DNA from 2 places in the Paenibacillus bovis genome. Region 2 is predicted to be linked to the other one. Evidence: riboswitches for the same ligand, from Rfam matches in the RefSeq annotation. Region 2 holds a riboswitch; the other holds the start of a gene.
What was found. Region 2 has a riboswitch for cyclic di-AMP ahead of AR543_RS01620 (hypothetical protein). Riboswitches for the same ligand answer to the same signal wherever they lie in the genome.
Positions count from the first base shown of each region.

Region 1 (4,169 bases), 320 kb from region 2:
TGCAGCCGGGAGATCTGGAATGGATTGAATCTTTATGCAAGCATGAAAAAGTGGTGGCAATCGGCGAGATCGGTCTGGATTATCACTGGGATAAATCACCAAAAGATGTACAGCATCGGGTACTGCGTGAGCAAATCGGTTTGGCACGATCGATTAATATGCCAATCGTTATTCATAATCGTGAAGCCCACGAGGATATTGTACGTATCCTGAGAGAGGAAAAAGCATCCGAAGTCGGCGGCATTATGCACTCGTTTTCAGGTAGCTGGGAGACTGCCAAAATGTGTCTTGATATGGGCTTCCATTTATCGTTTGGTGGACCGATTACGTTCAAAAATGCAAAGCAGCCCAAAGAGGTACTTCAGCAGGTACCAATGGACCGGTTGTTACTTGAAACGGACTCCCCTTATTTGACACCTCATCCTTATCGTGGGAAACGAAATGAGTCGGCTCATGTGCGTCTTGTCGCCGAGGCAGCTGCCGAGCTAAAAGGGGTCTCACTGGAAGAAATTAGTGAAATTACGACGAAAAACGCCCTTACATTATTTGGCATACGGTGAAAAAGGGAGAAAAACCACTGAAAAACCGAGCTATACGGATATATGAATGAATTTTAATGAATAAATGCTAAAATGTTACAAGATTTTAACTACTTTTTAAGAAAAACGGAGTTGCCTATCGCTTTACAGTGGGGTTGGGTTCAGGATATCATTTCATCAGTGATTTAATCTTGTTATTGATAAACGAGATTCCATGATTCGGTCTCGCTGAGTTTCCTACATAGGAGAACGGGGGAACCAACAGCTGCCTTCAGCATTCAAACCAGTAGTAACGGAAGGCAACATGTCTGATTCCTGATACAGGGTCTTTGGGGTGAATTGGGGATACTTGCGCCATGAGCGGAGGACTCTTCAAAGGGCATGAAATACAAGCAGTTCAAAATGTCCGAACCCGACAGCTAACCTCGTAAGCGATGCAGAGGCAACCTCGCATTTTCTAGTGTTTCCCGAATGTTGTAATCGTCGGAAGCCAGGAAGAGTTGCTCTTGCGCTTTTCCATAGGCTTCTTTTTGTTTTGGCCAAAAGGGAAAGCAAGAGTGTATTATTCTGAATATTACTGTTCAGAATCAGGAAGCCACTAGGACTGACCATGGCGCAGGTACCTATTACATCATGAAAGATTATCGAGTTGGACGGATAATCTTACAGCAACACAAACGGCCTGCGAAAATTCTTATATAGTCGCGTCACATTGTATTTACGTCACAGCTAGACGGCGAGACTATGAAGGAGGACGGAAGAAGTGGGAATGGCTCCTTTCGAAGAAACCCATGGTTCACGCTCATCCAGCATGTCTTACGCGCTGAGTTGGAAGCAGAAAAATCTACGCTTTGCCTCGTTAACTGCACTGGCGGTCATTGCGGTCATCGTTATGCTGCTCGCTGTTCTGTATAATCAGGCAGGCAAAAATATTTATGTTGTCATTGATGGTAAAGCCCAGGAGATGGAAACGCGCAAGCTGATGCTTTCCGACATGCTGACAGAACACCAGATTCAACTGGCACCACAGGATAAAGTATCCATGCCTTTGAATGGCGCAATCCAGGATGGGGATAAGGTCTATATCAACCATGCGGTAGCGGTAAATATTACGGCTGATGGAGATACCAAAAAGGTATATACCACTGCCAAGACAGTAGGCAATACACTGGAGCAGGCTGGAATCGATTTGAAGGAAAAAGACAAATTGAATCCACCAGTCGAAGCTTCGGTCAAGCAGGATATGGATATCAAAGTAGTCAGAACAACTTCATTCGTTACGAAGCAGACAGTCAAGCTTCCGTACGATGTAGTGAAGAAAACCAGCAGTACCATGCTGGAAGGCAAAACCAAGCTGGTTCAATCCGGACAAACCGGTAAAGTGGTCCAGTACATCGAGAAAGTATACGAAGATGGAGAATTCGTCTCCAAGCGTATGATCGACAAAAAAACAACCACCGAAGTTCAGGACAAGATTGTAATGGTGGGTACCAAGAAAGAACAGCCTAAATTGCTTGCAGCAAGTACATCCGACAGCTCTTCCAAATCGGATAAAGGCTTCTCCTATGCGAAAGTCCTCAACAATGTAACTCTTACTGCCTATTCTTCCGGCGAACCGGGTCTGGGTACGACTACCGCTTCCGGTACAAGAGTAACCGAAGGACGTACGATTGCTGTAGATACCAGTGTGATCCCGATGGGTTGGTGGGTATACATTGAAGGTATCGGTTACCGCCGTGCAGAAGATACCGGCAGTGCCATTAACGGCAATAAAATCGATGTGTATATAGACAGCCTGAGTCAGGCCAGATCGTTCGGACGCAAGACAGGTTATACCGTGTATGTGATTGGACCGGTAAAACCTTAGTGTCGCGCCAGGATAGCTGTTGCCTGCATCAGAGCAGCTGTTGTATGATATAGTTATTATTAACCATGAGCGTGAATAGAACCGACAAAAAGAAGAGGATGAATCCTCTTCTTTTTGTTTGTTATACTGGAGACAGATTCATAGATGAACGCAGAAGGGAAGCGTACGGCAAAAGTGATTAAAGAAGTGATTGTGGTAGAAGGCAGAGACGATACCGTAGCGATCAAGCGTGCAGTGGAGGCAGATACGATCGAGACAGGCGGATCAGCGATAGGACCGGCAGTGATCCAACGTGTAAAGCTGGCACAGGAGCGCAGAGGAGTCATTATTCTGACCGATCCCGATCATGCCGGAGAGCGTATACGCAAAATTGTGGCTCAGCAGGTGCCTGGCTGCAAGCATGCCTTTATCCCGGAAAACGAAGCTACACGCAAAGGGGATATTGGCGTCGAGAACGCTTCGCCCGATTCGATCCGTGCCGCACTGGCACGAGTGCATACGGAAATGCCATCCGCAGAAACCCTGATTGACTGGGATGATCTGTTAATGACAGGACTCGTCATGCACAAGGATGCGTCCGAACGACGGATGAAAATGGGCAACCTGCTCGGAATCGGCTACTGTAACGGCAAACAATTTCATAAGCGTCTGCGTATATTCGGCATCACCCGTGAAGAATTTGCCGCAGCACTTTCACAACTGGAATCGGAGGAACAATAAATCAATGAGTGATCAACACGATATCGCCACACCCAGACGAACCAAGGAAATTATCAGCAAGCATGGATTTTCATTCAAAAAAAGCCTGGGACAAAACTTTCTGATCGATGCGAATATTCTGAATAAAATTGTAGAAGCAGCCGATCTTACATCGGAACGCGGTGCTCTGGAGATTGGTCCAGGGATCGGAGCGCTCACAGAGCGTCTTGCCCAGCAGGCCAAAGCAGTGACAGCCGTCGAGATCGATCAGCGCCTGATCCCGATTCTGAAAGATTCGCTGCAGGAGTATTCCAATGTGAATGTCCGTCACGGTGATATCCTCAAGGTGGATCTGCATGAGCTGTTCCGTGAAGACTTTGGCAATGTTGACAAAGTCAGCGTTGTAGCCAATCTGCCTTATTATGTGACGACTCCTATCCTGATGAAGCTGCTGGAAGAGCGCCTGCCGCTCGATAACATCGTTGTCATGATCCAGAAGGAAGTCGCCCAGCGAATGGCTGCAAAGCCGGGAGGCAAGGAATACGGAAGTCTGAGCATTGCTGTCCAGTATTACTGTGAACCGGAGCTGGTCTGCATTGTGCCGAAGACGGTATTTATTCCCCAGCCTAATGTAGAGTCAGCGGTAATCCGTCTCAAGCTGCGTGAACAGCCTGCGGTACAGGTGGAGGATGAGCAGCATTTCTTTGATATTGTGCAGTCTTCCTTTGTGCAGCGCCGCAAAACGATCGCCAACAACCTGAAAACACGCTACTTTGCCGGTGGAGACCGGGAGCAGCTGGAACAGCTGTTGAACCGTGCAGGTATCGATCCTGCCCGGCGCGGCGAGACACTCAGTCTGGAAGAATATGCGGTACTTAGCAGGGTATTTTTGGAAGCCGGCATCCGCTAAAAAAAATCGTTGACAAGATAAATTTGTGACTGATATAATTTAGTGTTCCTTTGACATTACTCTCTTTTTCTGATATACTGGAATAGGAAAAGAGGTGGTTGTAGGCATGGCTAACAATGCGCTTACGGAAATTAAACGCAATCTTGATGCTCAT
Region 1 covers NZ_CP013023.1:690,409-694,577, forward strand. Annotated here, with positions in the region: gene AR543_RS03015 (TatD family hydrolase) at 1-560, shown strand, start outside; cyclic di-AMP (ydaO/yuaA leader) riboswitch at 756-988, shown strand; gene AR543_RS03020 (resuscitation-promoting factor) at 1,303-2,406, shown strand; gene rnmV (ribonuclease M5) at 2,581-3,126, shown strand; gene rsmA (16S rRNA (adenine(1518)-N(6)/adenine(1519)-N(6))-dimethyltransferase RsmA) at 3,131-4,015, shown strand; gene veg (biofilm formation stimulator Veg) at 4,122-4,169, shown strand, end outside.
Region 1: another riboswitch for cyclic di-AMP. It lies ahead of AR543_RS03020 (resuscitation-promoting factor); the one in region 2 lies ahead of AR543_RS01620 (hypothetical protein).

Region 2 (4,169 bases):
CCTGCTGCTGCTCCCGGCAACGTCAGTGCACGAATCATCAGAATCACCAGAATAATCAGGAAGCCGGGGATCAGCACTTTGTTGAACTTCTCGATCCCGCCGGAGATGCCTTTGGCGATAATCACTCCGGTGATCAGCATCACGACAGCCTGCCAGAACAGCGGCATGTATCCGCCGGCAAAAGCTGTAAAGGTCGCCGAATAATCGGTCCCCGGCTTGTTCAAGGCTCCGCTAAATGAACCTACCGTATAATGCAGCGTCCATCCTGCGACCACGCCATAATAGGACATGATCAGGAAAGAAGTGACTACGGAGATCGCACCTACCCATTTCCACTGCTTTTTCCCTGTAATGTTGAAAAGCGATGAAGCAGCATTACCCCGCCCACCGCGGCCGATAGCCATCTCTGCCAGCAGAATCGGCAGGCCCACAACGATCAGACAGATGATAAACAGCAGGAAAAATGCTGCGCCACCGTACTTGCCGGTAATATACGGGAATTTCCACATATTCCCGAGACCGACCGAGCTGCCAATCGCTGCCAGAATAAAGCCCGACTTGGAAAAGCCGTCCGTTTTGGGACCTGGAAATGCCGATCCCGGATTTGAAGACTTTTTATTCATATATACACTCCTGTTCATGGATGCAGCGGTCAGCTGCCGGGCGCTATCCCTGCGGACACGCGGCCCGGGCATCAGCCGGCAAAATTAATTATGCTTATGTTACACAAAATGTAATCCGCTGTCCACGAAAAAGAAATGCATAATGAGAAATTTCATATTTGACGCTGATCAAACCGGAAGGACAAGAATTGTTCATTTTCCGAACCTTCTATCAGCTCGCTGCTGTATTTGTTGTTGGTATAGTCAGCCAACAGTCGATTCCAGAAGTGAATAGCATGCTGATTATGCTCTGTCGGATTCGTATGCAGTCCCCAGGAACCGCGGAATTGGCCGAAAATGTGACGAGCTGCCTGCGCAGCCAGTCCCTGTCCACGAAATGGACGCATTATAAAAAACTCGTGCATAAAATAGTCGATAGGCTCATGGGTAGGGATATAGGGAGGGGTAGCCACAAGGGCAAATCCGGCCGGAATACCGCCAACACGGATCAAATAAGGAAACAGAATACCGGGATGCTGCCACCAGATACGGAATACGTCGCTCTGCTCGGCGAGCGTACGGTAGCTGTCTTCCTCTTCAAAAACGCCATGCCGATTCGGCTGGCGTTCCCAGATTTCTGATAGATCATACAGATAGAACGGATACAGATTCAATATAATATGTGACTCTTCCACCGGACACAGGGTAATCTGCAGCGACTGCTGTGCAGGCGAACAAGGGTCAGGCTGCTTCATCGTGTTCCACCTCAATCATGATATGATCTTATTTTTGCAGAAAGCCCGCAGCATATTGAAGAGCAGCCATTGATTCTTTGACAAAAGCACGGTTTTCCGGCTCCCATTCATTGGCATCGTCCATAAAAGAATCCTCGATAAATTCCTCCAGGGCAGCAGCGACCTTTTTGCGCTCTCCGGGAGCGGTTGGTCCTTTGCCGCGCAAAGCCTGAATCGCTGTCCGCATCTGACGGCAGGAAGTCTGGATAAACGGATAGTCATCCTTGTCCCAGGCTTTGGCATTATCCATATCATAGAAAGAAATCCAGCGTTCGATCATCGACGCCGCTTGTTTGGCATCCAGTTGAGGCATGTGATTGTACTCCATTCTGTAATTGAAATTCATGTCCGTCTTCAAGCACAGACCTGCATTTACATTATACTTGCTTCTGTTTATTTTACCATGCCATTGATTGTGCAGCATCGCTATTCTCCCGTTTAACGGCTAACAGGACGGGCAGCAATATGCAGCTGGTTGGATAGATAGACTACGGTTCCCTGCGGCTTGCGGCAGGCAATCCGGTACATGCCTTCTGCAACGATCTCTGCGGAAATGGCTTTGTATTTGTTCATCGGACCGATAAACAGCGGAGATAATACTCTTGCCAGTATGGCACCGGTACGTTCCCCCAGCCGGAATTCCCTGCGCTTGCCGAGCAACAGAGACGGCCGGACAATAGATAGCGACTCATATCCGATCTGTGCCAGCTGCTGCTCCAGTTCGCCCTTGATGCGGGAGTAAAAGACCGAGGACTGCGAATCTGCCCCCATCGCACTGACGACAAGGAACTGCGTAGCTCCTTCTTCATGGGCGATGCGTGCCAATTCCAGCGGATAGGTCACATCGATCCGGTACATGTTTTCCTGTGTCTTGGCTTTGCGGATTGTCGTGCCCAGACAGCAGTATATATCGTCAGCCCGCAGTTCATCGCGCTGCTGCTCCAGATGTTCATAATCTACGATTACCTGGCGAAGCCGGTCATGCTGCTGCCATCGTTCCACCGGCTTGCGTACCAGTACAATCACTTCGCTGTATTCAGGTGCCTGGATCAACAGTTCGGTTAATGCCTGACCGACCAATCCGGTAGCTCCTGCAACCAGGGCTACTTTTTGTTCCAATGCCATCATCTCCACCTCCAAAAATTCGCCCGGATGCAGCTATAACGGGTTAGCAACCTATTACCCATTTCGGGATATGCAAAAGCGGAGATTCAGCCGGATTTACGATTTTTCTGGCGGTATGGAGATCCTCCTATATTCACAGTAAAAAAGCGGCACTGCCGCCATTGGTATGGATAATATAATTGGCTCCCAGTCCTTTATAAATCATGCGCGAATTGCTGCCTTCAGTAATGACATAGACCGGTTCGCTCGTCCATGAGCGGCAGATCTGGATATAGCGGCAGCAGAGCGGCAGACTGCGTTCAAATAAATAGACTTTGCCGATATTCAGGTTCGGCATAACCCACAATTCTTGGCGCTGCGTATCCAGCAGTATCACATGCTCGATACCCATTCCTTCGAACCGTACCTTCTCGGCATAACTGTTCACGATAAGAGCAAACGGGATTTTTTTTACTTTTAACAGCTGGACAAACTGCTCTCCAGCCCGGGTAGCCGGCGATACCAGTATATATTCTTCCGGCAAATGATGTTCCTGCTCCAATTCCATTTCTCTTCTCCTCCAGTAGTATGAAGGCAACAAAAAAGAAGCCGAGGAAGAGGTGGTCTTCGTCAGCTTCTTCGACATCCGCGCAGAGATATCCCTGACGGATGGCATGACAATTGTCGCCTCTCTTATTTTCAGCTTACGAGGTTAGCTGCCGGATTCGGGAGTAAGAGTCTCCCTACAGACCAACAGAATTCCATAACATCCTGTCGTCCGATTCACCCCTGAAAAGAAACCGCTGCGGTCCTTCTCGATGGTTCCCCCGCTCTCTGCATACAGCATGGCTGTATCCCAAAAACTCAGCTGGTATGTGTGCGCTGCGATCAGCGCTGTCTTATGAACTTGAGACGAATCATACTCCCGCGGCTGAACGTTGTAAAGACTGCTCAAACTGCCTGGTAGGCTCCTATATCGACTGGATGCGAAATAAAAGGATATATACGCGATATAGCTCTCGTTTTCTCTTATTTTCACTCATTTATTCACATAAAATGAAAACGGAAGCAAACGCCTGATTTTGGTAGGCAGCGATAAGATTACCAGTGATGAATGCGATTACATGAAGCTTCCATGACAAATACGGGCTGCCACGATGCCAGATGTCTGTTTACGTCCAGCCAAATTCCCCTCTATGATAGCTGACAACCAAACATTCCTCCAAGGAGCGTGTCTTTCATGCAAAATGTAGTTGCGGTCTCTGCACAGCCCCACATCCCTTCGGTCTCGTCCACCTGTGTAGGTTCGCTGGAAATCTATCTATACGATCATCAGCGGCTCTCCCTGCCCGATAGCTGCGGAATGCTGCACTGCGGTCTGCTGCGCATCTCGCTGGCAGACGGTTCCGGCTGGGCCGAATACGAATTCTCCGACGGGCTGCGCCGGCTTGATCTGGTACGCTGGGCTTCGGTATTCCAGCGTCTCAAAGGGCTGACCGTGCAGCAGGCGCTGGAATATGTACACGTTCACCGGCAGAATTGGGGACATACCCGTGCCCAGCTGGCGATCGAAGCATTGCACAATTATATGATCCGGCAAAGTGAATCCGCAGATTCGTTGTTGTACAGACAGCCACTGACCGAGCGGCAATTTCTAAGCGATTATGCG
Region 2 covers NZ_CP013023.1:373,792-377,960, forward strand. Annotated here, with positions in the region: gene AR543_RS01600 (sodium-dependent transporter) at 1-623, opposite strand, end outside; gene AR543_RS01605 (GNAT family N-acetyltransferase) at 776-1,357, opposite strand; gene AR543_RS01610 (hypothetical protein) at 1,386-1,709, opposite strand; gene AR543_RS01615 (oxidoreductase) at 1,835-2,524, opposite strand; gene AR543_RS01620 (hypothetical protein) at 2,655-3,068, opposite strand; cyclic di-AMP (ydaO/yuaA leader) riboswitch at 3,187-3,380, opposite strand; gene AR543_RS01625 (hypothetical protein) at 3,741-4,169, shown strand, end outside.